3 regions of the Parageobacillus sp. VR-IP genome follow, and region 1 is predicted to be linked to each of the others. Evidence: predicted binding sites of a transcription regulator. Region 1 holds the regulator's gene; each other region holds the start of a gene.

Region 1 (7,014 bases):
CGCAAGCTGTTCAAGCTCTTCCTTCTGCCGTTCGAGCGACGTTTCCTGCTCTTCTTTTTCGGTGCTGACGCGGCAGTAAATAATCGCTTTCATGCGATACCATCCTCTTTTCATATTATTGGTTGACAGCCAGCTGTCTATCTTCCTCTGATTTTAACACAGGAATGACAATTTTTTCACCGGCAATAATCCGCTGGCCGGATAGGTGGTTAACGTCGACAACCCAGTTGATGAATTCCTCGGTGGAAAGCCGATGTTGATCTTCATATTCTTTCGCCAGTTTCCAAAGCGTGTCTCCAGAAGCAACGGTGATTTCCATATATTGATCTTTTTCCACCGGTTTGTTTGCGTAAAACAGCGCTCCAACCACCATAAACAGCATCGAAGAAAAGAGGAGATAATGCACCATCATCCGCTTCATATTTCCCACCCCTTGAGAATGTTTGTTCGTATTTGTCCTCATTATAATAAAGAACATTTGTTTGTGTCAATATAAATCTCGAACTTATGTTTGTTTTTTCCCTATCGCCGTGTTATAATGTAAGCAAATGATGTGGCAAGAGGTGTATAGGATGACGAAACTATCAAAACGGCAGCAGCAAATTTTAGATTTCATTAAAAAAGAGGTAAAAACAAAAGGATATCCTCCTTCCGTCCGGGAAATTGGCGAAGCGGTCGGGCTTGCTTCGAGCTCTACCGTCCATGGGCATCTAGCGCGGCTCGAAAGCAAAGGATACATTCGCCGCGACCCAACGAAACCGCGCGCGATTGAAATATTGGATGCCGATTTCACCGCGTCGAAGGAAAAAGAAGATGTCGTCTCCGTGCCTATGATCGGAAAAGTGACGGCCGGACAGCCAATTACCGCGGTTGAAAACATCGAAGATTATTTTCCGCTGCCAAAACGGCTCGTTTCCTCGGAAGATCAAGTTTTTATGCTTGAAGTGATGGGCGACAGCATGATTGAGGCTGGGATTTTGGATGGCGACTACGTGATTGTGCGCCAGCAGTCTTCCGCCGATAATGGGGATATCGTCGTGGCGATGACTGAGGATAATGAGGCAACCGTCAAGCGCTTTTTTAAAGAAAAAGACCATATTCGCCTGCAGCCGGAAAATTCGAATTTAGAGCCAATTATCGTCCGCAATTGCACCATTCTCGGCAAAGTGATCGGCGTCTATCGCATTATTCATTGAAATAGAATAGAAAACGAAGCCAGATGGAGAGTTCTCTGCTTGAACACATGATAAAAAGGCTGTCTCATCCTCATGAGACAGCCTCTTCGTTTTTAATACAGTTCCATATATTGATCGCGTTCCCACTGATGGACCGCGGTGCGGAACATATCCCATTCGATTTCTTTCGCTTCGACGAAATGTTCGAATAAATGTTTTCCGAGCGCTTGTACAATGACTTCATCCGACTTTAAGTTTTCGAGCGCTTCCGCCAATGTCGCTGGCAGGTCGACGATTCCTTCTTCTAAGCGCTCTTCTTTCGTCATGACGTAAATGTTGCGATCGACCGGAGCCGGTGGAGTCAGCTTGTTTTTGATTCCATCTAAGCCCGCTGCCAATAATACGGCCATCGCCAAATACGGATTGGCTGCCGGGTCGACGCTGCGCACCTCAATGCGCGTGCTCATGCCGCGTGAAGCTGGAATGCGGATGAGCGGGCTGCGGTTGCGGGCGGACCAGGCTACATAACATGGCGCTTCATAGCCAGGAACGAGACGTTTGTAGGAGTTGACAGTCGGGTTCGTTACCGCCGTAAAGCTTGGTGCGTGTTTCAGCACGCCGGCAATAAATTGCAGCGCTGTTTCGCTTAATTGCAAATCCGCATTTGGATCAAAGAACGCATTTTCATTATTTCTAAACAAGGATAGATTGCAATGCATCCCAGACCCGTTAATGCCGAAGATCGGTTTTGGCATAAATGTGGCGTGAAGGCCGTGTTTACGGGCGATCGTTTTGACAACAAGCTTAAATGTTTGAATGTCGTCGCACGCTTTCACCGCATGGGCGTATTTGAAATCAATTTCATGCTGGCCAGGCGCCACTTCATGGTGGGAAGCTTCAATTTCAAATCCCATTTCCTCAAGTTCAAGCACGATATCGCGCCGGCAGTTTTCCCCTAAGTCCGTCGGCGCTAAATCGAAATAGCCGCCTTGGTCATTTAATTCCAACGTAGGGCGCCCATTTTCATCTAATTTAAATAGGAAAAACTCCGGCTCTGCGCCCAGGTTGAACGAAGTAAAGCCGAGCGCTTCCATTTCTTTTAACACCCGCTTTAAGTTATAGCGCGGACATCCTTCAAACGGTGTGCCGTCTGCATTATAAATGTCGCAAATAAAGCGGGCTACTTTTCCTTTTTCCGCCGTCCACGGGAAAATGACAAACGTATCCAAATCAGGGTATAAATACATATCCGATTCTTCGATGCGGACAAATCCTTCAATCGAAGAACCATCGAACATCATTTTATTGTCTAGCGCTTTCTCTAGCTGGCTGATTGGAATTTCGACATTTTTAATCGTGCCAAGAATATCGGTAAATTGCAGGCGGATATACTTGACGTTTTCTTCCTTGACAATGCGCATAATGTCTTCTCTTGTATATTTTGCCATTTTGAAACTCCTCCCCGGCTCCCAATTTTTTACTGACAACGATCATTAATGAAAGAAGCGAGCGAGATCTCCTTGGCGAAGTGATGCACGTTGGAAACGTCCCGCCTGCAGCAGCTCCGTTCGTAAAATTTCGCGCAGCTCCTCGTCCGATAGCTTCTGTTTCACGACTTTTTCCACTTTTTCTGGCTGCTCTTTGCGATCGGCCTGCCGCGACGCAAAAATTTGCTTAATGCCGGCCAAGTTAACTCCTTGATCAATCAAATCTTTGATTTCAAGAAGGCGATCGATATCGTTGAGGGAAAACAAGCGGCGGTTTCCCTCGGTTCGTGCTGGAGAAACGAGGCCATGCTCTTCATAATAACGGATTTGGCGGGCGGACAATTCGGTCAATTGCATCACAATCCCAATCGGAAACAATGGCATGGAACGACGGATGTTGCTATTCATGCCAATTCCTCCTCGCTTATGATAGTTTCATTTTACAACCTGTCAGAAAATGTGTCAACAAAATGTTAGATTTCCTTACAAACGAATTAATTGCTTTTCGATTAATTGGTCAATCGCCGAACAAATCGCGATTTTTACATGGGAATATGTTAATCCTCCTTGTACGTAAGCCACATACGGCGGGCGGATCGGCCCGTCCGCCGTTAATTCAATGCTCGCTCCTTGGACAAAGGTTCCTGCTGCCATAATCACATCATCCTCGTAGCCAGGCATATAGCTTGGGTACGGGGTGAAGTGGGCATTAACCGGAGAGGAAAATTGAATCGCCTGGCAAAAAGCGATCATTTGCTCTGGATCGTCAAACTGGACAGATTGCACTAAATCGGTGCGCTCCGCATCCCAGGAAGGATCCGTGTTTAGACCGATCCGTTCTAACATCGCAGCCGTGAAAACCGCCCCTTTTAGCGCCTGGCCGACGATATGCGGCGCTAGGAAAAAGCCTTGATACATTTCATGCAGGCTATATAACGCCGGTCCCGCCTCCGCACCGATCCCCGGTGAAGTCATGCGGTACGAACAGGCCTCTACATATTGTTTTTTCCCGACAATATAACCACCTGTTTTCGCAAGCCCCCCGCCGGGATTTTTAATGAGAGAGCCGGCGATTAAATCGGCGCCGACATGGCACGGTTCTTTTTCTTCGACAAATTCTCCGTAGCAATTGTCAACGAAAACGACGACATCGGGCTTCACGGTTTTGACAAAAGAAATCATTTCGCGAATTTCTTCAATCGTAAAGGATGGTCTTGTCGCATAGCCTCTTGAACGCTGAATGCCGATCATTTTTGTCCGCTCATGGATGGCCGCTTTGACGGCAGCGAAATCCACCTTCCCTTCCGGGGTGAGCGGCACGCTTTGGTAACTGATCTGAAATTCTTTTAGCGAGCCGCTGCCGCTGCCGCGGATGCCGGTGATTTCTTCGAGCGTATCATATGGGTTTCCAGTAATGTACAATAACTCATCTCCCGGACGCAAAATGCCAAATAATGCGATTGTAATCGCATGCGTCCCAGAGATGATTTGCGGGCGGACAATGCCTGCTTCGCCGCCGAATACATCGGCATAAATTTGCCCCAGTGTATCGCGGCCGATGTCATCATAACCATATCCGGTAGACGGAATAAAATGGCTGTCGCTGACCTGATGGCGGCGAAAGCTGTCTAACACGCGATATTGATTCACATCAATGCGTTCGTCAATTTTTTGATGAATCGGAGCAATTTGCGCTTCCACTTCTTTTACTAGTGCAGCAATTTTTTCTCCATGTCGCAGCTGTGTAAACATACGATGACCCTTTCTATTTTTGAAATTGACGCAACTGTCCGTATAGCGGATGTTTTGGCATGACATACCCTTTGCATTCATACATGCCGCTTTCTTCATTATAGTGCAATTCGTGCAAAATCGTTTCTGATTTCAACTGAGCCAGCAATTTTCCTTCATCATCCGGGATCGATACGTAATAGCCGACCATCTGTTTCTTGACCATCTCTTCGATAAACTGCCGCAGGCGCCGAATATCATCGGCGCAAAATGCGCTCACCATCATCGCTTCCGTTTCCGTGCTTGGCACAAAATGAGGATGGCGGATATCCTGCTTATTATAAATAGTCACAATAGGAATAGACGCCACACCAAGCTCATCGAGCAGATTGTAAACCGTCTGTTCATGATGATAATAATCCGGGTTGGAGGAATCAACGATATGCAAAATTAGATCCGCTTCTTTTACTTCTTCCAGCGTCGAACGAAACGCCGCGACTAACGTCGTCGGCAAATCTTGAATAAAACCGACCGTATCGGTTAAGAGCACCGTATAGCCGCTCGGAAGAATGAGCCTGCGCGTCAGCGGATCAAGGGTGGCAAACAATAAATTTTCTTCGAACGAATCGGCAGCGGTCAAACGATTAAACAACGTTGATTTTCCTGCATTCGTATAACCGACAAGAGAAATTTGAAAAGCGCGATTTTTTTTGCGGCGCTCCCGATAGCGCTCGCGATGTTCGGCTACCAGTTTCAATTGTGTTTTAATCTCATCGATGCGCCGGTAAATATGGCGGCGATCCGTTTCTAGCTTCGTTTCCCCCGGCCCCCTCGTGCCGATTCCGCCGCCAAGGCGGGACAACGCTGTCCCTTGTCCGCCTAAACGCGGCAATAAATATTGCAATTGCGCCAGCTCTACTTGCAGTTTTCCTTCTTTCGACCGGGCGCGCTGGGCGAATATATCTAAAATAAGCTGGGTCCGGTCAATAATGCGCACCGCCAGCTGTCTCGCCAAGTTGCGGTTTTGGCTTGGCGACAGTTCATCGTTAAAAATAACGAGATCCGCTTCCGTTTGCTCGACAAGATGTACAAGTTCTTCTACTTTTCCTTTTCCGATATAGGTGGCCGGATGGATCGCTTCCCGTTTCTGCGTCACCGTCGCAACCACTTCTCCGTTTGCCGTATGCACGAGCGATGCCAATTCTTCCATCGAATAAAAAAACCGCTCATCATCGATATGAGGAAGCTGGCATCCGACTAAAATCGCTTTCTCCCGTTCGCTCAATTAGGCACCTTCTTTCCAGCAGCATGACTGAGTCTGTCTCCATCATAGCAAATCTGCGGTAAAATCGCTACGGCCTTTGCAACAAACATTCTTGTTCCAGCTATTGATTTTCCGCTCCCTTCGCCATACAATGTTACCGTATGACAGGAAGGAAAGGGATGCATAGATGACATGGGAAGTGTTAAGCATCATCGGCACGATTGCGTTTGCGATCAGCGGCGCGATTGTTGCAATGGAAGAAGAATATGATATACTTGGCGTTTATATTTTAGGCATTGTCACCGCGTTTGGCGGCGGCGCGATCCGCAATTTGCTCATCGGCGTTCCCGTCTCTGCTTTATGGGAACAAGGATTTTTATTTGTCATCGCCTTGATCGCCATGACAGTCGTTTATTTATTTCCGCAAAAAACATTGCTCCATTGGAAACGGTGGGGAAACTTTTTTGATGCGCTCGGCCTTTCCGCATTTGCCATTCAAGGCGCGCTGTACGCTGTTAAAATGAATCACCCGTTAAGTGCGGTCATTGTTGCCGCCGTGCTGACCGGAAGCGGCGGCGGCATTGTCCGCGACATTCTTGCCGGCCGAAAGCCGCTTGTGCTGCGCGCGGAAATCTATGCGGTATGGGCGATTGTCGCCGGCGTCGCGGTTGGCACAAAATTGGTGTCCACCCCTTTTGGGCTTTATCTATTGTTTGCTGTCGTCGCGCTATTAAGGATTTTATCGTATACGTACCATTGGCAACTGCCGCACCGTTCGCTAAGGAATCAGGCTGTCGATCAACCTCAAAAAACCGGCGTATGATGCACGCCGGTTTTTTCGTTACAGCCGTTCGATAATCGTCGCCGTCGCCATCCCATGGCCGATGCAAATCGTCAATAGTCCATATCGGCCATTGCGCCGCGCCAGTTCGTAAACGAGCGAAGTCATTAATTTTGCCCCTGTCGCCCCTAGCGGATGGCCGAGCGCAATGGCGCCGCCATTGACGTTTACTTTAGAGAGTGGCGCGCCGATTTCTTTTTGCCATGCCAATACAACAGGGGCAAATGCTTCGTTAATTTCAATTAAATCGATATCCTCAATCGTTAATCCTGCCTTTTCAAGCACCTTTTTTGTCGCCGGAATCACGCCGTCAAGCATATAGGTCGGGTCGGAGCCGACGACCGTCTGCACGACGATGCGCGCTTTTGGCGTTACACCAAGCTTTTGAGCCACCTCCTTTTCCATCAATAACACCGCTGCCGCTCCGTCACTCATTTGGCTCGCATTGCCGGCGGTAATTTTGCCGTTTTCCCGGAAAACGGGCTTCAAGGAAGCAAGCGCTTCCGGGGATGTATC
Region 2 (7,014 bases), 580 kb from region 1:
TCATCAGGCAGCCTCATCTTTGCCTGTTTGTATACAGTGAAATAAAAGATGCCGGCACCGATGCAAATAATAAACAAGCTGATCAACGATAAATACAATTTTTTCACGATGATCACTCTCCTATGCTTATCATACAAGATAATGATAACAGAAACGAAAGATATTTATGACACTTCTTTGACGTTCTTAATGAAAGAAGAAGTGATTACAATAGAAATACTAACGTTGTTAAGGAGGGCATAGCATGAAAAAATTAGTCTATTGGGCGCTCGCCATTTATGTGCTGTACGGGATCGGCATGGCATGGTATTTGCTCGGTGTCGCCGATATATCAATCCCGCCGCAGTGGAAAGGAACAAGCGCGGATCCCGCCACATTTCTAACGCCGAAAGAGCTAGAGTTAAGCGGGGAATATTCGCGGTGGAAAGATTTGTTGTTTTTTCTTTCTATTCCGTACGAATGGCTAATTTATTTTGGCCTATTGGCATTTGGCGTCGCTCAGGCGCTGCGAACATGGGTAAAGCGGGCAGCGAAATGGGTTCCTATACAATCGGCGCTTTATGCGTTTTGGCTGTCTTTGATCACCACAGTGCTTTTGCTTCCCATTCAATTTGCCGTCTATCACCTTTCCCGCACCTATGGCGTCAGCACTCAATCGCTGGCCAGCTGGTTTCGCGACAGGATGACCGATTTTTTCATCCATACCGTACTGCTTGTCTTGACTGCGACGGTATTGTATTGGCTGATCCGCCGTTTTGAGCGGCGCTGGTGGCTGTATGCGTGGATGCTGTGTGTGCCGTTTATGATTTTTTTTATGTTCATTCAGCCAGTTATCATTGATCCGTTATATAACGAGTTTTATCCACTGAAAGATAAAAAGTTGGAAACAAAAATTTTAGCGCTGGCAAGCAAAGCAAATATTCCTGCCGAGCATGTATTTGAGGTAAATATGTCAGAGAAAACAAATGCATTAAACGCCTATGTCACTGGAATTGGTTCCCACGCGCGCATCGTGCTGTGGGACACGACATTGCAGCGGCTAAATGAAGATGAAGTGCTGTTTGTTATGGCCCATGAAATGGGGCATTACGTGATGAAACATATTTACTGGGGGCTTGCCGGTTATATTGTTTTAGCGTTTTTTGGGCTGTGGCTCGTCGGCAAGATGATAGGATGGAGTCTCGCCCGATGGGGAAGGTGTATCGGAATTCGCCGGTTGAGTGATATCGCTTCTTTTCCGTTGCTGTTGCTTCTAGTTTCATTGCTTAACTTTGCCGTCAGTCCGCTTGTGAATACGGTGTCGCGCTATGAAGAGCACGCGGCGGATCGATATGCGATCGAGCTGACGGGGAATAAAGAGGCGGCGATTTCTTCGTTTCAAAAGCTGACAAAAGCAGGGTTAAGCGAAGTCAATCCACCGCTTGTTGTAAAAGTATTCCGTTATACCCACCCAACGATGTTAGAACGGATCGTCTTTTTAAAAGAGTATGCGCCCCCTTTGCAGGAAGAATGATGACAAAGCAGAAAGGAATTCCTTTCTGCGTATTTTTTTCAAAAATTTTAAAAAAACTATTTTCTTTTTTGTTTTTCTGTTATATAATAACTACGTACAAATCGATAATGTATTATAACAATATAGAGATGGGGGAAGGAAAATGGCGAGTTTTACAGAACGTGTCAAACAATTAGAAGAAAGCTGGAAAAATGAAGAGCGCTGGAAAGGAATTGTCCGCCCGTACAGTGCCGAAGATGTCATTAAATTGCGCGGTTCGATTGACATCGAATATACATTGGCCCGGCGCGGAGCAGAAAAACTATGGAAATTGTTGAATAGCGAAGATTATATTAACGCGTTAGGAGCGTTAACTGGAAACCAAGCTGTTCAGCAAGTTAAAGCAGGGCTAAAAGCGATTTACTTGAGCGGCTGGCAGGTGGCGGCAGATGCAAACCTTGCCGGACAAATGTATCCGGACCAAAGCTTATATCCGGCAAATAGCGTACCACATGTGGTGAAGCGGATTAATCAAGCGCTGCAGCGCGCAGATCAAATTCAATATTTGGAAGGAAGCGGCGATATCGATTATTTCGTGCCGATTGTCGCCGACGCTGAGGCTGGATTCGGCGGCCAGCTGAACGTGTTTGAATTAATGAAGGCGATGATTGAGGCGGGAGCAGCCGGCGTCCACTTTGAAGATCAGCTTTCTTCGGAGAAAAAATGCGGTCACTTAGGCGGAAAAGTGCTACTTCCAACGCAAACAGCGGTACGTAATTTAATTGCGGCGCGTCTTGCAGCAGATGTCATGGGTGTACCGACCGTGTTAATCGCTCGTACGGATGCAAATGCAGCGAATTTAATTACGAGTGATATTGACCCGTACGACCAAGAATTTATTACTGGCGAGCGGACGACAGAAGGCTTTTACCGCACAAGAGCAGGGCTTGACCAAGCGATCGCCCGCGGCTTAGCGTATGCGCCGTATGCAGATTTAATCTGGTGCGAAACAAGCGAGCCAAACTTGGAAGAAGCGCGCCGCTTTGCAGAAGCGATTCATGAAAAATTCCCAGGCAAATTGCTTGCTTACAACTGCTCGCCATCATTTAACTGGAAGAAAAAATTGGACGATGAAACGATTGCCAACTTCCAAAAAGAACTCGCAAAAATGGGTTACAAATTCCAATTCGTTACACTCGCTGGTTTCCATACGCTAAACTACAGCATGTTCGAATTGGCGCGCGGATACAAAGAGCGCGGCATGGCAGCATATGCAGAATTGCAACAGGCGGAATTTGCTGCAGAAAAATATGGTTACACAGCTACAAAACATCAACGCGAAGTCGGTACCGGCTACTTCGACGAAGTGGCGCAAGTGATTTCTGGCGGTCAATCATCGACGATTGCGCTAAAAGGTTCGACGGAAGAAGAGCAATTTACGACGGCATAAGGGGAAATGGGGGAGTTTTATATAAAGAAGGGCATGCTTCACATAAGCGTGCCCTTTTTCCTTTTATAGGATTGTATCATTTGGGAAAAATAACGCATCCTAAGCATAGGAGGCGATCATATGGAAAAAGGACAGGGGAAAAGAGAAATGCCGTTCGAACCGGCGTTGCATTCGGAGTTCCGCATGAGCACAGATTTCCATTTTCAGCCGGCGTTTATGAACGAGGAAGCATATGCGGGAGATTCGGTCGGCGAGCATACGGCGCTCGAACAGGCGAATGAATACTTAGCGGCAAAAGAGGTTCATCAAGTGTTTCATAATTCTTGAACAAAACCCATGACTTTTGTTATGGGTTTTCTGTGTGTTTTATGGTAAAAAATGATTTAATGTTTTTTGAAAATATAGAAAAATATAACTATTAATGGTATGATAGAATTAGATACAATGTCCCAATAAGAGAGGAGAGAAAATAGAATGAAGGTAAATGAATTTGTCGTCCTCGATAAATTTATTATCAGCCGCTACACGATGGCGGTCTTGCCCCATCACTTTCACGGCGATTCCTATGCGAAAGTGATTGAGGAAGACGGAGAGTGTATCGTGAAAATGAGACCGATCGATATTATTAAACGAAGCTGCGACTATTATGGAGCTAGTTTTCGCGGCCGAAAAGAGGGAACGAGAGCCGTTATCGGCATTACCCATAAAGCTCCAATCGCCATTGAACCGCTCAACGAAATTTACGTTTTCCCGACAATTTCCCCAAGTGATTCCCGCTGTGTATGGCTGTCACACATTCACGTATATAAATATGAACCTACCAAAAATGATCAGACAATCGTTTATTTTACAAATGAAAAAAGTATTTTACTGGATGTTTCCTATCATTCTTTTGTCAATCAACTGTACCGAACAGCTCAGCTTAGAACGAAGCTCTCGGAGCGGATGGAAGCAAGGGAGCGTAAATTGCAATATGTATTTCGCATGAATCGATCGAAAGACTGGCAGCAGCAATGAATCCTCGCTAAACGATATTACATCAATCGGCTTTTCCCGCACTTGAAACAGAAAGCCATGAACGTGCCGCATCTCTAATAATGAAAATATTTCAATCATTAGCATTGTAAAGATTAGTTCAAATTCCCCGTAGAAGTGTGTAAAATAAATATATAAACATAAGGAATTTGAATGGGGAGTATACATGGACATCGAAACAATAAAACAATGGTTTACTCTCGAAAACGTACTATTGGTTCTGGAACAATACCGCTCTTTTGGAATGCTTCCAGGAATTGTGGCAACATTGTTGGAATCATTTTTTCCCATCTTGCCAATGTTTGTATTTGTGATGGCTAATGCGGCTGCATTTGGCTTATGGAAGGGATTTTTGATTTCTTGGATTGGTGCCTGCCTCGGTTCAATTCTCGTTTTTTGGCTGACGCGAAAAATCGGACAGAAACGCTTTTTTCGTTTTGTCAGCCGCCACCGGAAAGTTAGACAGTTTATGTATTGGATTGAAAGACATGGTTTTGGCCCCGTGTTTTTGTTATATTGTTTTCCCTTCACTCCATCAGCGGTGGTAAACATTGTCGCGGGATTGTCACGGATCAGCCGGCAGCAGTTTGTTTTAGCGGTATTATTAGGGAAAATGGTTATGATTTTTACCATTAGTTTTATCGGTTATGACATTGTGGCGCTTGTGAAGCAACCGTTGCGCACGATCGCGATTGCAGTTGTTATTATATTGTTATGGTACACGGGAAAAAGGGTGGAAGCGAGATTTTCGCTTACTGAGAAACAGAGCAATGAGGGAGGCGCAGAATGACAAGTGATGGGAAAATGAAGAAAAACGGAAGATGGTGGCGCAAGCTGGCTCTTTTTGCCGGGGTGCTTGCAGTGATTTTCATTCGGCTTTTTTGCTTCACCAATTATATGGTGGAAGGAAAATCGATGATGCCGACATTACAGGAAGGAAATTTGCTCATCGTCAACAAGCTAAGTTATCATATCGGGCATATTCAGCGGTTTGATGTCATTGTTTTTCATGCCAATAAAAAAGAAGATTACGTCAAACGCGTCATCGGGCTTCCCGGCGATCAAATCGCATATAAAAACGATGTGCTGTACGTTAATGGAAGAAAAGTCAATGAACCCTATTTGCAGCCATATAAGCAAAAATTGATTGACGGAAAGCTGACAGGAGATTTTACGTTAGAGGAACTGACAGGGAAAAAAAGGGTGCCGGAAGGATACATTTTTGTCCTTGGTGATAACCGGCTAAGCAGCTGGGACAGCCGCCATTTTGGATTCGTGAAAATCAGTCAGGTAGTAGGGAAAGTAGATTTGCGCTACTGGCCTGTGCGGCAGTTCGCAGTCCAGTTTTAATGAAAAAGCGGGGAACATAAAAATCGTCAATGAATGGAATGTTTGGCAGGTTGTCTCGTCATGCATGCCGTTTGCAATATCATTTTCAAAAGGACTAAAAAAAGGTATTCAGCGATGCGAATTGCGCGTGGATACCTTTTTTCTTTCGCCGATGGAAAATAAAACGTGTTGCGATAGCAGTGCTTTCCTTTTACACTGGTTACGTAGGAATGGAAAGGGAAGCGCGCTTTTTTCTTCCAAAACACGAACATATGTGCTAAAATGAAGGAAATAATGGAAAATGAAGGTGATATCCATGTCGCTTCGATTTCTGCTAGGAAGATCAGGAAGCGGAAAAACGGCAACATGCTTAAATGAGATTCGCCGCAAATTACAAGAAGAGCCGAAAGGAAAACCGATTATTTATCTTGTCCCGGAACAAATGACGTTTCAATCCGAATACGCGTTGATACATACACCTGGAATTGGCGGAATGATCCGCGCACAAGTATTTAGTTTTACACGGCTGGCGTGGCGGGTCTTGCAGGAAACGGGTGGAATGAATCGATATCATATTAACGATGTTGGCATGCAGATGATGATCCGCAAAATTGTGGAACATCGCAAGCAGCAACTGCAATTATTTGGGCGTGCGGTTGATAAAACCGGTTTTATTCAACAGCTTTATGACATGATTACGGAGTGTAAACGGTATTGCCTTACCCCACAGCAGCTCCGCCAACACGCACAAGAGTTGGAGGAACATCGAAAAAAACCCGTTGAAAAAGTGCTGGCGGATAAGTTAAATGATATATCGATGATTTATGAGGAACTGGAAAAAAGTTTAGCCAATCACTATATCGATTCGGAAGACTATTTGCGGCTGCTTGCGGAAAAAATTCCGCAATCGCGCTACTTGCGCGACGCCGAGATTTATGTGGACGGCTTTCATCAATTTACCCCGCAGGAGTATATGGTGCTTGAGCAGCTGTTGATTCATTGCCGTCGCGTCACCGTTTCGTTGACGGTGGATGCGCCTTATGACGAACGGCTGCCAAACGAATTGCATCTCTTTTATTTAACGGCAAAAACATACCATGACATTCGCGAAATAGCGCTGTTAAATGGGGTTGCGATCGAAGATCCGGTCGTGCTGGGCGAAAATAGGCGCCACCAGGAAGCGGCGATCGTCCACCTTGAAGCACATTATCATGATCGCCCCGCCGTTGTCTATTCGGAAAAGAGCGATGCGATTTGCGTGTATGAAGCGGCAAACCGCCGGGCAGAAATCGAGGCGATCGCGCGGGAAATCGTTCATCTTGTCCGCGACAAAGGCTACTGCTATCGTGATATCGCCGTCATCGTCCGCAATACGGAAGCATATCGCGATTTCATCAAAACGATTTTTTCCGATTTTCATATTCCATATTTTATGGACGAAAAAGAGCCGATGCGCCATCACCCGCTCATTGAATTGCTACGGGCAAGCATGGAAATTGTGACGTCGCGGTGGCGTTATGAAGCAGTGTTCCGCGCGATTAAGACCGATTTGCTGTTTCCGGTTGGCGAAGATGTAGCCGCGCTGCGCGAAGCGATGGACAAGCTGGAAAATTACGTGCTCGCGTACGGCGTGAAAGGGGACAAATGGACGAACGGCGAACGTTGGACATACCGTCGCTATCAGGCATTAGAAGGGCTGGCGATTCCG
Region 3 (7,014 bases), on a different contig from region 1:
ATGAACAGACGGATGATATCGCCTCGCGTCCGCATTCGAGCGGCCCGGCAACCAACAATGAACAAAGTCTATGAAGCGATGACAGCATTGGTCGAACAACAAAACTAGCAAGCTGCGTTTTTTCACTAGACCTAGGGATGGGATATCAAAAAGGGTTTAAAGAAATGCTAGACTACTGGTTAAGCAAAGAAAATGGCTTATTTCGATTTAGTCGGCTCTAACGGCTGCTTTTTCTACCATACCGTCCGCTCAGACCGATCGTGCGCATCGGCAAAAACCTGTACAGTGAAAAAGGGAGAAGCCCATACGAAATCGATTTGCATAAAGAAATGAACGCAACGATCGTAAAAAACACCGGGCTCCACGCCATGGAGCCCGGTGTTTTCATTGCTCCACATACCGTTTTAACAGCTGGGTGGTGGTCATCTTCCACGCTTGAAACACGGGGGAAAGATGCTGCTCGATAATACGCTGCTTGATGTTCGTATCGCCAAAATTTCCATCTAATTGATACGCTTCTTCCAGCACATCGGAAAACAGCCGCAAGTGATAGACGATGTCCGTTTCCTCAGCAAACAGCTGGCATAAATGGACGTTCGTTTTGCCAATCTGGGCAAACGCCGCAAAAATATCGGCTAGCACCTCGTCCCCTTGCGTCCGCTCGTAATTGACAAAGCTTTCTTCGACATAGGCAAACCCTTCCTCGATCGTATCGAGAAGCTCCACGTATCGCTGCACCATTTCGAGTTGTGGAGTCGTTAACATCGTCATACATATCACAACCTATCGTTTTTTATCGTAAAACATGCCGTCTATTGCTAAAGACTGCTCATATGGATTTATGTAATGATGATTCGCTATTTTCTTCTGACGCATCATTGTTAAATCACGCTGAATTTGCCGCTTCAGCTCCCGCAATTGCGCATCAATCTCTTGATTCCACTGTACGATTTGCCGGCCAAGCCGTTGTTCTTCCTCGCTATACGGCGGACGAAGCTCGGCCATGAGCTTTTCCCGCTCGGCAAGCAGCCGCTCGATGGCGGCGATCTTTTCGTCGCGCGCTTCCGCTGTTATCGGCATAGCGACAAGGTCCCGCAGCTCTTTCGTCACCGCCCATATCTCGCGAACGACTCTCATTACGCCTGCCCGCCTTGCGCGTACTGCCGCTGCCGGTTGATTTGGATTACTTGCTTCCACGTATCGCGAAACTCGGTCACATACCCTTCGACTTCATCCAAAATCGCCGCATCGTTTTTCACGTTCGCCTCGACAAGGCGGCGGTAAATGTAATCGTACATCGTCATCATCGACTTCGCTACGTCATACTCCATATTCAACGTCACCATCAGCTCGCGAATAATGTTTTGCGCCTTGATCAAGTTTTCATTTCGCGCTGGGATATTGTTTTCTTCGATCGCCTTGCGCGCCAGTTTAATAAACTTTAAGCAGCCGTTATACAGCATCAGCGTCAGCTCGCCTGGCGACGCCGTCTGCACGGCGTTCACCTGATAGTTTTGATACGGATTGTTCATGGTCATCTCGGTCACTCCTTTTTCGGTCATGATGGAATCACACGCTTCACGAAGCGAGGCATTACGCAGCGCAAGCATTCATCCAGCTTTTTTGTTATCCCTGCATTCCCCCGCCAAAGGCGTTCATTAAGTACATGCTTTGCTGATTGGCGCGCTGGATCGCTTCTTCCATCGCCGTAAACTGCCGCCAATAGCGGTCTTCGATTTGTTTGAGGCGGTCTTCAAACCGATCGATCTGCTCGTTAATTTGGATTAAATCGCGGCCGATCGCAAACTGCTGGTTCGTCCAAATTGTTTTCCCCGCCTTCTGCTCGATTTTGCCGATCGTATCTTTAATCGTATCTCTTAAGCGGCGGGCAATGCCTTTTTCGGAGTAATTGGTGCTATCATTATTAAATAAGCGGTAAACCGCGTCCGGATTTTCTTGGATTTTCTCGCGAAGCTTCGTTTCGTCAATAATGAGTTTGCCGCTATCCAGGTAGTTAGACGAAGTGGTAATGCCGATTTCGGCAAGCTGGGAAAAACCGCTCGTAATATTAGAGCCCTCTACTTTTGTATAAAGGTCCATCCGCATCTTGCTTAAACCGCTTGACAAAATCGAATCGCCGCGCAGCATCCCGCTTCGCGCCTTTTCTTCCCAAAGCTCAATTTGCTTTTCCGTCATTGCTTCTTTTTGTTCGTCTGTAAGTGGCGGATAATCGCGGTAGCGTTCTTCTTTCAGCTCGGCGTTGATTTTGTCGATGGTTTCGTTGTATTTGTCGACGAATGCTTTAATGGCATTGAAAATCGAATCCGTATCTGTTGCGGTAGAAATCGTTACCGTTCCCGTTGGCTTGACGTTTTTTAACGTATACGTCATGCCGTTGATCGTAAACGTGTTCGTCGTACGTTCTGTCTCTAGCCCGTTAATTGTAAATTTTGCGTTTGTCCCTGAACCAGGGTCTTGCTGAAGCATGTTGGTGCCGCTATCGATCGCAAAACCAAGCTCCTTAAGCAGGTCGCCGCCAGATACGACTTCAATAGACGCCCCGCTTCCTGTCTCATTTTTCGTCATGACCATTTTTTTCGTAAACTCATCATAAAACACGCTGACTCCTAGATTCGTGTTTTGATTCAGCTTTGTAATAATGGAATTTAAACTGTCATTTTGCGGATCAATCGAAATGTCTACCGTTTCCGCTGTCGTGCTTCCCGGCTTTGTCACATTTAATGTTAACGTAATAGGACTGGTAAATTGAAAATTTCCGCCACCAGTCGTAAACGTTACATCTTGTAACTTTGCGTTTGGATCGACGCTGCCGCTAGTCGTAGTAATCGTTGCTGACGTCCAACGTGCCGCCGACGCCAACTGAGTAATATTTCCAATTTCGACGGTTTGGTTCGCTGTCACACTCGTCGCAACAGCGGTCACTACACTTTCGTCCGAACTCGTCACCGTTTTTTTCATAAAAGTGCTTTGACGATAGATTCCATCGAAAACAAGCGTATCAAGATCTTGCAGTAATTTGTTCATCTCGCGGTAATCATCGCGCTGCCATTCTAATATTTGTTTCTTTTGCTTTAACTTATCCAGCGGCATCCGTTCCACTTTCATTAAGTCCTTAACGATCTGATCGATATCCATCCCGCTCGCCAGTCCGCCAATGCGCATCGTACTTGCCATTTTCACTCACCACCATTAAATTTTTTTATCAACAATTAAGCCGACAAATTCCATCATTGCCGCGTACATATCCAACAGCTTTTTCGGCGGAATTTCGCGAATCACTTCATGTGTCCGCTCATCGACAATTTGCACGTAATACTCCTTCAGCTCGTCATGCAGCTCAAACTTAATGGACGTATGGCTTGGCTGCAGGAATTCGTTTAAGCCTTTCACGACTTCTTCCAGTTTTTCTTTCGGGAGGTCTTGCTGCGGAGTTTCTGAAGCGCTCGCATGGTTGTGCTTTTGCGACTCTATCACACTGGTTTCCTTTTCATTGCGAATACGTTCATAGAAATAAGATAGAGAATGTGAAGAAACCCGTTCCACCGACATAAACGCCCGCTCCTTTGCATGAACACTATCTATTGTTTATATCGGATGGAGATGGGGAGTTGTGAAGGGGGAGGGGAAAATAAAAGAACAGGGGATTATTTCTTGTGTACAATATATTCATACTCTCCCCGGAATCCTTATAAAATATTGTTCTTCTACCTCTATTTGCTTCTTGCTTGTGTGAAAAATATATAATTCCTTCTCCGGAAAAGTTTTATGCTACTGCTTATAACCATTCCATGCATCGGACGCACTATGATACCGATTGATCACTGTCATTTCCTCAATGATACGTTTGTCATTTTGCGAATAAGCCGAAACAGCCTCTACCAAAACAAATTGATTCGGATATTGCTTACGTCTCTCTGACCATTTCATTTGTTGGTCTCCATTTCTTTTTATTTATTTTATCGCTAATCACCTTACACACATATAAAAAACAACATCTTTAATTTAAACGATGACAGTTTTAACCCTAAAAGTTCCTCTCCTTTAGTAACAATGAGAACAATGAACATTAAGCTGCACCCCATTACTAATCAAAAGGGATACAATTTTGCGAAACCCTTTTTCACGAAAATCATCAGGCATGATCACAATCAACGTGTAATCGGCGAGCGAATGGTAAAACTGCATTTTTCGGCCCGCCTTCTCCGCATACCACTTGTAACGCGTCGAACCATATAGTCCGAAATATTCGGCAATCCACTTTCTGCCGTTTTGTTCGATCACCCAGTCAGGGATGTATACTTCGTCATATTCGTGGTTCACAAAACGACATCCTTCTCTTTCCACTTTCCCATCAACGACCGCGCGAATCAAAAAGTTATGGATTTCTAGTTCTTCTTTTGAATCGCACAATTGCCCGTCCACGCCTACAAGTAAGCGAAACTCCTCGGGGGAAAATGTGTATTCCGGGTAGGATTCCATAATCCAACGGTAAAATTTGCTGTCGTAATGGCGATCGACCATGCTGATAAACCGCGGGAAATGCTTGCGAAAATACGCCCGGTTTAACCGCGGCAACTCCTCACGGCCGATCCCCCGCTTAGCACAAAACGTCCGCAGCGCCTGCACCCGGTTTTGCGGCGAATGCCAATGTTGGTTTGGCACACGCTGAAACTCTGTCACATCATACTTACCCGGAAACACCGCCTCTATAATCTCAATCGGCGAACCGTGATATTCATGCAACAGACCAGTCAACCCTTCCTCCATCAGCCGCTGTTTCGTCATAAAACGCGGGACATCCTGTTCGGCTATTTTCTCCCTGTCAATCAAATCCATAATTGCCCGTTTTACATTGTCGATATCTTTCCAATAGCCATTTGGTTTTGTGTGAAAATCATCGAGTGAAAATTGGTTGGGGAAAAGATACTGGATGAACGCTGAAGGAGATCCGCGGTGATGTTTTAACGCTGCACTAAAACGATATTGCAAAAGCATTTGTTGCGTCACTTTCTTCGGCACGTCTTCGAACCGAATCTTTTCTTGACGAAGCATGTCCATAAACTGCTCTCTCAAAAATTCGCGGTTTGTTGCATAACCTTGAGGAATTTTTTTAAAATCCGTTTCTTTAAAACGGCCGGGGTATAGGGCGTTCATAAGGCGAAATGGAGAATAACCGTACCGCTTTAAAGGATTGGAAAATCCCCATTCGACAAGCACATATCGATTTACTTTTTGAGGGATCTCCTCAATCTTGATTCCCTCTTTATCCAAATACCACTCCAAACGTTTACGTATATTTTCAACATTACGCCAATAATCAACTGGGACACGGTAGAAGTCGAATTCATTATATTGGTTAGGGTAAACAAACTTAATGAGCCGACGGGGAGATTTAAACCGATTCAAAACTCCCCAAAGTTTTTGTTCTCCAATAATCTTTTTATTTATCTTCGGAATTTGTTCCCTTGATAAACCAAGTTGTACTTCTAGCACATAGCGTACCAAGATAATGACATTTTCGTCCTTTTCCCATGTCCCTGCCGGAAGCGCCTTTCTCTTTCCAGCTAGCAATTCTTTGTACACACCTACAATCGGGAATTGCTCCAATTCGTAACAAGGAATTGTCCGATATTCATTTGTATCCGTCACTTGAATCACCCCTTACGATTATAGCATATATACAAACATACGTTCTATATAATTTTAAAATTTTTTGTCTTATCATCCTAACAAAAGAAATACCGAGGAATCCAAATGTCCCTCGGTATGTTTTCTCGTTTTAACGAAGCAATTGCAATACTCCTTGTGGTTGTTGGTTGGCTTGCCATGCCTCAACGTCTTTCGAACGTTGTGTAGACTACATCTTCACCTTTCCAGCTTGCCGCTGGCGAAGGGCTGGGCGCTTCGGTTCGGCTATCTTGCCTCCCCTACGGACTTCATCACCATAGCGTTTCGCCTTAGGTGGTATGTCCTAGTCGTTGAACCTTCTCCACCCTTTCGGGACAGGAGCTTGGCTGCTGGTTGCCCATTGTTGCATCTTTCTTTTTTCCAGCCGTCACACCTGCCGTTTCCAGCTACGTTGTGGCAAGGAAAGTTTTAGGGCTTCCCAGCAATTCACCCAGTGATTCTCTTAGCCGTTTCCAGCTAAGACGCCCTGCGAACCGGATTACCGAAGCAGCTGCAACACAGCCTGCGGCAGTTGGTTTGATTGAGCCAACATCGCTTGTGCGGCTTGCGCCAAGATGTTGTTTTTCGTAAACTCCATCATTTCTTTGGCCATCGTGCCACCCGCCCTTTCGGTACGGGACAAGACTACATCTTCACCCTCAGCTTTACCTGTTAGGGGCCGGGCGCTTCGGATGAACGAGGACGATGGAAAATCCTCTTCACCCTACGGACTTCATCACCATAGCGTTTCGCCTTAGGTGGTATGTCCTAGTCGTTGAACCTTCTCCACCCTTTCGGGACAGGAGCTTGGCTGCTGGTTGCCCAATCCTTTGACTTTTCAAGCCATCACGCCTGCCGTTTCCAGCTACGTTGTGGCGTCAAAGGCTCTAAGGGGTTTCCAGCAATTCACCCGGTGATGCTCCTAGCCGTTTCCAGCTAGGACGACTCTGCCTGTCGCTGCTTAGGCAGCTAAGGCATAATCAACGTCACGGATGCGAGACTCAGCGGCTGTTAAGTTTTCTGCAGCTGTACCTAAGTTATTGATTGTGTGCTCTAAACGGTTTTGGTATGCACCAAGCTTAGAACGCTCAGCTGATACATTTTTGATTGCATCATCAATAACATCGATTGCAGCTGTAGCGTTAGCATTAGTAGAAACATCTAGAGCCTTAAACTGTCCAGTGCTTGTAGTTCCATCAGTAACATCAGTAGCTGTTGTATAAGTAGCTACTTTACCTGATGAAGCAGTTACAGTTGTTCCTGTAGCAGTTGCTACTTTTAACAAAGTAGACGTTGCACGCATATCACTAATATTTATCCCAATGC

What was found. Region 1 encodes LexA, which represses DNA repair genes until DNA is damaged. Its sites were predicted from a motif close to CGAACATATGTTCG; they were not measured.
Region 2: the regulator LexA is predicted to act here: its motif matches at 5,572-5,585, upstream of addB (helicase-exonuclease AddAB subunit AddB).
Region 3: the regulator LexA is predicted to act here: its motif matches at 5,703-5,716, upstream of HT574_RS06590 (DUF4046 domain-containing protein).

The regions. Positions count from the first base shown of each region.
Region 1 covers NZ_JABVYQ010000001.1:709,917-716,930, reverse strand. Annotated here, with positions in the region: gene HT574_RS03750 (YneB family resolvase-like protein) at 1-93, opposite strand, end outside; gene yneA (cell division suppressor protein YneA) at 116-421, opposite strand; gene lexA (transcriptional repressor LexA) at 573-1,196, shown strand; gene glnA (type I glutamate--ammonia ligase) at 1,289-2,623, opposite strand; gene HT574_RS03730 (MerR family transcriptional regulator) at 2,669-3,070, opposite strand; gene HT574_RS03725 (methionine gamma-lyase family protein) at 3,146-4,414, opposite strand; gene hflX (GTPase HflX) at 4,428-5,678, opposite strand; gene HT574_RS03715 (trimeric intracellular cation channel family protein) at 5,845-6,480, shown strand; gene HT574_RS03710 (thiolase family protein) at 6,499-7,014, opposite strand, start outside.
Region 2 covers NZ_JABVYQ010000001.1:133,693-140,706, forward strand. Annotated here, with positions in the region: gene HT574_RS00820 (SCO family protein) at 1-107, opposite strand, end outside; gene HT574_RS00825 (M48 family metallopeptidase) at 245-1,513, shown strand; gene aceA (isocitrate lyase) at 1,656-2,942, shown strand; gene HT574_RS00835 (hypothetical protein) at 3,063-3,269, shown strand; gene HT574_RS00840 (competence protein ComK) at 3,417-3,959, shown strand; gene HT574_RS00845 (TVP38/TMEM64 family protein) at 4,144-4,767, shown strand; gene lepB (signal peptidase I) at 4,764-5,327, shown strand; gene addB (helicase-exonuclease AddAB subunit AddB) at 5,623-7,014, shown strand, end outside.
Region 3 covers NZ_JABVYQ010000002.1:210,277-217,290, forward strand. Annotated here, with positions in the region: gene HT574_RS06555 (hypothetical protein) at 1-74, shown strand, start outside; gene HT574_RS06560 (DUF8042 domain-containing protein) at 385-771, opposite strand; gene fliT (flagellar protein FliT) at 784-1,137, opposite strand; gene fliS (flagellar export chaperone FliS) at 1,137-1,538, opposite strand; gene HT574_RS06575 (flagellar hook-associated protein 2) at 1,627-3,195, opposite strand; gene flaG (flagellar protein FlaG) at 3,211-3,570, opposite strand; gene HT574_RS19830 (hypothetical protein) at 3,790-3,948, opposite strand; gene HT574_RS06590 (DUF4046 domain-containing protein) at 4,063-5,670, opposite strand; gene HT574_RS06595 (flagellin) at 6,188-6,301, opposite strand; gene HT574_RS06600 (flagellin N-terminal helical domain-containing protein) at 6,650-7,014, opposite strand, start outside.